2 regions of the Paenibacillus sp. YPG26 genome follow, and region 2 is predicted to be linked to the other one. Evidence: riboswitches for the same ligand, from Rfam matches in the RefSeq annotation. Region 2 holds a riboswitch; the other holds the start of a gene.
What was found. Region 2 has a riboswitch for thiamine pyrophosphate ahead of LDO05_RS09210 (thiamine phosphate synthase). Riboswitches for the same ligand answer to the same signal wherever they lie in the genome.
Positions count from the first base shown of each region.

Region 1: another riboswitch for thiamine pyrophosphate. It lies ahead of thiC (phosphomethylpyrimidine synthase ThiC); the one in region 2 lies ahead of LDO05_RS09210 (thiamine phosphate synthase).

Region 1 covers NZ_CP084530.1:374,236-378,431, forward strand. Annotated here, with positions in the region: gene LDO05_RS01745 (UvrD-helicase domain-containing protein) at 1-2,168, opposite strand, end outside; TPP riboswitch at 2,406-2,516, shown strand; gene thiC (phosphomethylpyrimidine synthase ThiC) at 2,622-4,196, shown strand, end outside.
Region 2 covers NZ_CP084530.1:1,955,138-1,959,333, reverse strand. Annotated here, with positions in the region: gene LDO05_RS09225 (thiazole synthase) at 1-337, opposite strand, end outside; gene thiS (sulfur carrier protein ThiS) at 342-548, opposite strand; gene thiO (glycine oxidase ThiO) at 545-1,672, opposite strand; gene LDO05_RS09210 (thiamine phosphate synthase) at 1,654-2,340, opposite strand; TPP riboswitch at 2,509-2,615, opposite strand; gene LDO05_RS09205 (ABC-F family ATP-binding cassette domain-containing protein) at 2,738-4,196, opposite strand, start outside.

The DNA of each region.
Region 1 (4,196 bases), 1.6 Mb from region 2:
CTTCGCCCGTCCGCAGCGCGGCTCCCGCTGCGGGCGTAAGCCACGCCCGCAGCCACTTCCCTTCGAGCGCGCGAAGCGCTCGAAGGGGTGGCCGCGCCTTCGGCTGCATCGCCGCCGAAGGCCGAGAGCAGAAAGCGCGAGACGGCCGCTTTCTTGCCGCGGTACCTTGCGGGGGAGCTGATGATCAGCTCCTCCTTGGCGCGGGTGATCGCGACGTAGGCAAGCCGCCGCTCTTCTTCCAGGGCGGCTGTCCCCTTGGAGGCACCGCCCACTTCGGAATAGGCGGTGTCCTTCATGCGGTCGGCTTCGATCGCCGAGCTGTGCGGCAGGCTGCCTTCGATGGCGCCGATCAGCATCACAACCGGGAACTCAAGCCCTTTGGACCGGTGGATGGTCATCAGGGCTACACGGTTCCCCTGTTCCCGGGATTTGTCGCTGCTCTGCTCCCGGCTCTTCTGGATCACATCGCTGATGAATCCAAGGAAGCCTACTACTGTATCGAAGCGATCTGCAGAAGCTTCCAGTTCATCCAGCATCTCCTTAATCATTTCCTTGTGCTGGGTCAGCAGCTTCCGTTCATCCGCCTCGACATAAGCATTGTAGAATTTCTCTCTCATCCGGGCGATGGCCGCCGCTGGTCTCATCCCGGAGAGCGTGCGGATCAGCTCAAGCCGGTCCTGGATCTTGGCCAGCTGGAAGTCCTTAAGCCCGGACAAGGTCAGCAGATGAACCAGCGGGCCTTTCTTGGCCCGAATCGATTCCTGCTGGACAATATGGGACATGCCCCGTTCCCGGTTGATATAGAGCGTTGGGAGCACGCTCTCCATCGCGGTGAAATCCCGCCGGTTGAGGCCCAGTCTTAGGTGGTCCACAAGCGGGAGTACTAGGGCATTCTCATAGAGGAGCTGACCATCTCCATATTCAATATATGGAATCTCCCGGATCATGAGCTGCTCCAGAATGGCCCGGTTGTTGCTGGTTGCCCGGTAGAGCACGGCGTAGTCCCCATAATTCCGTCTGCCGGCCCGAACCTCATGCTCAATGCGGTCGAGAGCCAGCCGCGCTTCTTCGTCACTGGAGAGCGGGCGCGTGTACATCGGCCCCGAAGCTCCTGATCTAACCGCCTCCAGTGTCTTGCTTCTGCGGTGCTTGTTGTGCCGGATTACTTCATTGCCAAGACCGACAATCCGTGTCCCGGAGCGGTAGTTAATAGTAAGCGTAATGACTTTGGCCTTCGGGTAAGTCTTCTCGAATTCCAAAATATACTCGCTGCGCGCCCCGTTAAATGAATAGATGGTCTGATCATCATCGCCAACCACCATGAGATGATCCTGCGGGGCGGCGATCAACTTGACCAGCTCATACTGCAGATGGTTCGTGTCCTGGAACTCATCCACCATAATATAACGGAAGCGGTCCTGAATGGTGCGCAGCAGGGAGGGACTCCCCTTCAGCAGCCGGTAGGCCAGGATCAGGACATCATCGAAGTCCATCTTCTCGTGATCGAGCTTCCACTGCTCATACTGCAGTAGAATGCGTTTGGTCTCCCGCTCGGTCACACTGTCTTCAGGCATATCGGGGAGATCTACCAGATTGGTCTTGTAGGAGGAAAGCATGGACAGCAGTGTCTCCGGCTGATAAGCATCCTGAAGACCCATTTCCCGCATAATCTGCTTGAGCAGAATGTGCTGTCTGCGGGTCTCGCTCCAGATCTCCAGCTCATTGCCCTGCCTGCGAATCAGCTGCAGGAAGAAGGAGTGGAATGTCCGCGCCTGCAGGAGACGGACATCGTGCGGATGAATGCCCGGCAGAACGGCAATCCGGTCGCGCATCTCCTGGGCGGCCTTGCTGGAGAAAGTCAGCAGCAGAATTTCCCGCGGATCGACACGTCTTACCGACAGCAGATAACCGGTGCGGCAGATCAGGACGGAGGTTTTGCCGGAACCGGCCCCGGCCAGGGTCAGCAGCGGTCCCTTGAAATGGCGCACCGCTGCAATCTGCGACGCATTCAGCAGAATACCGCTGGCTTCCAGCGTACGGAAATAACCGGCATCCGGATCGCCTCCGCCGACAATCTCGCGGCTGGTCCTGGCAGCGGCCACCCTGGCTTCGGGAACGTGCTGCCGGGCCGCGCCCGCGGGTATTTTATTGAAAATGGATTCTCCCATCAAACTCACCTTCATTTATTCGTACATATATTTTTATCAGCTTATTAGCATACCTCTATTCTTCCAAACATACAATAAGTAGAGCACTGGGAAGTGTGCCAAAGCAGAGTTTAGCCGCCTGAATGCTGGAAAATTAATCATTTATAGTCTGCGATTGTAAATCTAGCAGGGTTAAGTTAAGATAGTATAGAAGTTGAACTTGTGAACTGCTTATAGTTCAACTTCTATACCGACAACTGCATATCAAGCGGGAGCTCAAGGTTTTGGGCTGAGAGGATAGGAATTCCACTATCGACCGTTATACCTGATCTGGGTAATGCCAGCGGAGGAATTGAAATGGACGAAGTCTGTCTGCTTCAAGAGACCCTTTTTAGTGTCTGCTAAGAGGTCTTGTTATGTCCATTTACACGCTCGGCCTTTCTCGGATAACTCACAGAGGAGGCTTTTTTTGTTATGACCAAAGAGACGATTCAGCTTCAGACTTCCGCCCTGCCGGGCAGCCGCAAGGTATATGTGGAAGGCTCACGGCCGGATATTCGTGTGCCGATGCGCGAGATTGCGCTCAGCCCCACTTCCGACAGCTATGGCAGTCAAGAGAATGCGCCGGTCCGTGTGTACGATACGAGCGGCCTGTATTCCGATGCCGCGGCGCAGACCGATATTACGAAGGGGCTCCCTGAGAACCGCCGCGCCTGGATTATGGAGCGTGGGGACGTGGAGGAGTATGAAGGAAGAGAGATCAAGCCGGAGGATAACGGCTATCTGACCGATGATCCAAGGGCCAATACGCAGCAGTTCCCGCATTCAGGCAGACGTCCGCTGCGGGCGAAGCCGGGTCATAATGTGACCCAGATGCATTACGCACGGAAGGGGATCATCACCCCGGAGATGGAATTCATTGCGATTCGCGAGAATGTGCCAGCCGAGTTCGTGCGTGATGAAGTGGCGCGCGGCAGAGCTATTATTCCCAGCAATATCAATCACCCGGAGAGCGAGCCGATGATTATCGGCCGGAATTTCCTGGTCAAGATTAATGCCAATATTGGCAACTCGGCCGTAGGCTCTTCCATTGAAGAGGAAGTGGAGAAGATGACCTGGGCCACCCGCTGGGGCGCGGATACGATTATGGACCTGTCCACAGGCAAGAACATTCACACCACCCGGGAGTGGATTGTCCGCAACTCTCCTGTTCCGATTGGAACGGTTCCGATCTACCAGGCCTTGGAGAAGGTGAATGGCAAAGCCGAGGACCTGAGCTGGGAAGTCTACCGCGATACGCTCATTGAGCAGGCCGAGCAGGGAGTGGATTACTTCACCATTCATGCCGGAGTGCTGCTGCGTTATGTTCCGCTTACGGCGAAGCGTCTGACGGGCATCGTCTCCCGGGGCGGCTCGATTATGGCGGCCTGGTGCCTGGCTCATCATCAGGAGAACTTCCTGTATACGCATTTTGAGGAAATCTGCGAGATTATGAAGGCGTATGATATCGCCTTCTCGCTTGGCGATGGTCTCCGCCCGGGCAGCATTGCGGATGCGAACGATGAAGCCCAGTTCGCGGAGCTGGAGACGCTCGGGGAACTCACTAAGATTGCCTGGAAGCATGATGTGCAGGTGATGATCGAAGGACCGGGCCATGTGCCGATGCACCTGATCAAGGAGAATATGGATAAACAGCTGGATATCTGCGATGAGGCGCCGTTCTACACGCTCGGACCGCTGACGACCGATATTGCGCCGGGTTATGATCATATTACTTCAGCCATAGGCGCCGCTATGATCGGTTGGTTCGGTACGGCGATGCTCTGTTATGTGACCCCGAAGGAGCACCTCGGTCTGCCGAATAAAGAAGATGTAAGAGAGGGAGTCGTCACTTACAAAATAGCTGCCCACGCCGCTGACCTGGCCAAAGGCCATCCCGGTGCGCAGGATCGTGACAATGCGCTCTCCAAGGCGAGGTTCGAGTTCCGCTGGAGAGATCAGTTCCACCTCTCGCTCGATCCGGAGCGGGCCATGGAGTACCATGATGAG
Region 2 (4,196 bases):
TCTCAAGCGGATCGGGAAGAAGCGTGTGAGGATCGCCGATCACCTCTACTTTGATCATATCACAAAGTCCCGAGGCTTTCGCTAGTCTGGCTATACGGACGGCTTCCTCGGCAGTAACGGCTCCCGCGGTATTAGGAAGTAATGTGTATCTCTTCAGATCAAGCCGCTCAAGGAAATTCTCCTGGTTCGGATTCGACAAATTTAATCTGCGAACAGCGAAAGTAAGGATCTGGGTCTCAGACACTTCAACCGCCTGACTCTGTAGCTCCAGGTCAGAGAACTTGCCTGTTCCTAGCAATAACCGTGACTGAAATTGATGTGGTCCTATTGTTAACATGATCTTAACCGCCCCCTACAAAATGTACAATCTCTATTGTGTCGCCATCTTCAACCGAGGTAACCGAATGCTGTTCCTTATTCAATATCTCCTGATTTCTCTCGACAACCACTGTCTTGACGCCCAAATTCAAGTGATCCAGCAGATCTTCAACCGTATGAATTGTGCCTTCGTTCAAGTCCATGTATTGACCATTAATACGCAGCTTCATCGCAGCACGCCTCCTTCAAGCTGGCGCTGGAACCGGTCAGGTCTAAATGCGTCCAGGTTAATCCCAGGTGTATCCTTGCCTTCCATCTCGTTAGCCAGCATTGTCGCTGTTATGGCACTCAGAAGAATTCCGTTACGATAATGGCCAGCAGCGGCATAAAGTCCTTGCAGCTCTTGGAATCCCCCTATATACGGCAGTCCGTCTGGTGACTTGGGACGATGGCCCGCCCAGGCTCGTTCGAACTGGGCATGTCTCAGGTCTGGGATCCACTTGGCCGCTTCACTTATCAATCTGACAATGCTATCAGCGAATACCCCCTGTGAGCTGTCACCCGGAATGCTTGTTGCCCCTATCCACAGCTTGTTGCCTGGTTTGGGCACAATATAGATAGATTTCGCATACAACGTAGCCTGTAATAGAGGGACGCTGCTTTGTACTTCGACAATCTCCCCTTTTACCGGCTCAAGAGGAAAGGACAAGCCCAGCGGCTGCAAGAGCTGCTCTGTTCCCCATCCCCCGGCCAGCACTACTTGATCACAAGGCAGGAATCCTCTAGAAGTCTGGACTCCTTCAACCCGCTTATTATGCACTTGTATGCGGGTAACCTCAGTCTGACGAAGCAATACTGCACCTGTGGCTTGCGCACTGAATGCCAATGCTTCAGTAAGCTTGGAGGGCATAACTTGTATCTCTTCTGACCTGTAAATGGCTCCGCTTAATCCCTTAGCGAGTGCAGGCTCCGCTGCTGCCAGCTGCTCCGGCACCCACCATTGTCCTGTTGCTTCAGCAATTATTCTGGCCTGAAGTTCTTCAGCTTCCAGATTGTCTCTGGCTGGGGTCAGGAACCCTTGTTGATTCAGTCCTGCGTCAATCCCACTTATCTCCTTCACTTCATGCACCAAGGCCGGGATAAGATCCCTGCTTAATCTGGCCAGGTTCTGAAGCTCTGAATGCTCGAAGTGCTCACAATCCGCAGCCAGCATGCCTGCAGCAGCGCCAGAAGCACCAGAAGCCAGGTCCGTCTGTTCCACAATCGTTACACTCTCACCTCGCTTCACCAACTCATAACCAAGGGAACTTCCTATAATTCCTCCGCCAATAATAATTATTTTCCGTCCGCCCAAGAGGGTTCACTCTCCTTCATGATTAAGGCTGCTGTTCCATTAAACATGGCTGCCGCAGCCTGATCCAGCGCGCACCGGTAGGCTTTCGCGGCCGATGCCGGATCTGCCGCATTCATAATTCCTGACATGATCGCAATCCCTGATGCACCAGCCTGCACGATCTCTTTCACACAATTGGGTGTAATGCCCCCTATAGCAATGACTGGAATTCTGGATTTACTGCAGACTTCGGCAAGAGCGGAGATTCCGCGCCCTGGCAGCCCATCTTTCGAGCTTGTTGGGTATACGTGGCCATACAGAATGTAATCCGCCTTGTGCCCATAAGCAGCCGAAGACTCCTCGATAGTATGAACCGAACGGCCAATTCGGAGCTTACCTGCACTGACAGCTCTTGCCAATAACGGATTAAGACTTTCTGCTCCCAGCTGCACACCTCCCAGAGTGTAGGACATCGCAATATCCAGCCTGTCGTTGATATACAATTTGTGGGCAGGGACTCCTAGTTCCAGAAGCTGCTCGACCGCAGAAGATATCTTTCTCGCGCTCCAGCGCCGTTCTCTTAGATGAAAAGCATGGATGTGAGGGTGAATGGCATCTACAACCGATACCAGCTTAGAAGGGTCCTGCTCTCCATTTGAAATAACGTGCAGTTCATGAGAAGAGCTCATTAATCTCCAACTCCCTTTCAGACGTATGAGTAAAGTGGTATACGCACATGCAAAAAAGCCGCTCTCATAGAGAGCGGCAACACGTTCATATCAAAGCGAAAGCTCTGATCACGGCCATATTACAGCATGGTTAATTCCTTTCTTCCCATAGCTTAAATTATGGTGTGACATTCACGAGTACCACTTCCCTACGCTGGTATAACCCAGATCAGGTGCAAAGGGTCCGGAAGTGTGAACTTCCATCTCAGCCAGAATCGGCCCCCCTAGTGTGTAACTATTCAGGTTAGTGCCATTGTAACATGTTTTGGAAATATAGAGAACCCTCAGATCACTATTCCATTAAGGAGTGATCTAAGGGTTCATGTGGTTAAAGAAATGATGAGCTATGGAGCTATGTCTATTTTGTTGACCAGGCTTCTACATCCCAAGTCTTGGTAACCCAGTCTTCATAGAAATCAGGTTCGTGTGATACAAGAATAACAGTCCCTTTGAATTCCTTAAGGGCACGTTTCAATTCTTCCTTCGCAACCACATCCAAGTGGTTCGTAGGCTCGTCGAACAGAATATAATTCGTCTCGCGCATCATCAGCTTGCACAGACGTACCTTAGCTTGTTCTCCCCCGCTCAGCGCCTTAAGAGGACGGGTGATATGTTCATTCTTCAAGCCGCAGCGCGCTAAATGAGCACGTACCTCATGCTGATTCAGATGAGAGAATTCATTCCATACATCATCAATCGGTGTGATATTCTCTGCGCGAACCTCTTGCTCGAAATAAGCCGGGAACAAGAAATCACCTTGGTACGTTTTCCCGCTAATTGGACGAATTTTGCCTAGAATTGTCTTAAGCAGCGTAGACTTACCGACACCGTTACACCCAACAATAGCAATCTTGTCCCCGCGTTCAATGATCATGGACATTTTGGGCAGCAATGCGTGAGTATAACCGATCTCAAAATCAATTCCCTCAAATACCGTCTTTCCGCTGGCCCGCGCTTCCTTAAATCCGAATGTAGGCTTGGCAGCCTCCTCCGGACGGTCAATACGCTCAATACGTTCAAGCTGCTTCTCACGGCTCTTGGCACGGCCAGAAGTTGAGTAACGAGCTTTGTTTCTCTGTATGAAATCCTCTTGCTTCTTGATAAATTCTTGCTGCTTCTCATAGGCCTCAATATGCTGATTCTTGTTGATATCCGCCATATCCAGGAACTTCTCATAGTTAGCCGTGTATCTGGTCAACTTGGCGAACTCAAGATGATACACCACATTGACAACCTTATTCATAAATTCTGTATCGTGGGAGATCAGCATGAATGCATAAGGATAGTTCTGCAAGTAATTGGTTAGCCACTGAATGTGCTCCACATCCAGATAGTTCGTAGGCTCATCGAGGAGCAGCACATTCGGCTTCTCAAGAAGCAGCTTAGCTAGAAGCACCTTCGTACGCTGTCCACCACTAAGAGCAGAGACATCACGGTCAAGACCAATCGCGGATAGCCCAAGTCCATTAGCCATTTCTTCGACTTTGACATCAATCAGGTAGAAGTCTCCAAGGTCCAGCTGCTCCTGAATGTCGCCCATTTGAATAAGCAGCTCTTCAAGCTCCTCTGGAGAGGCATCGCCCATCTTATTGGTAATCTCTATCATTTCCTGTTCAAGTTCCAGCAGCGGAAGGAAGGCATCCTTCAACACATCACGAACCGTCTTGCCCGGAGTAAGAATAGAGTGCTGGTCCAGATAGCCGTAACGCACCTTTGGAGTCCACTCTACTTTCCCGCTGTCCTTGAGCAGCTTGCCTGTCAAGATATTCATAAGCGTAGATTTCCCAACGCCATTAGCGCCAACCAACCCTACCCGT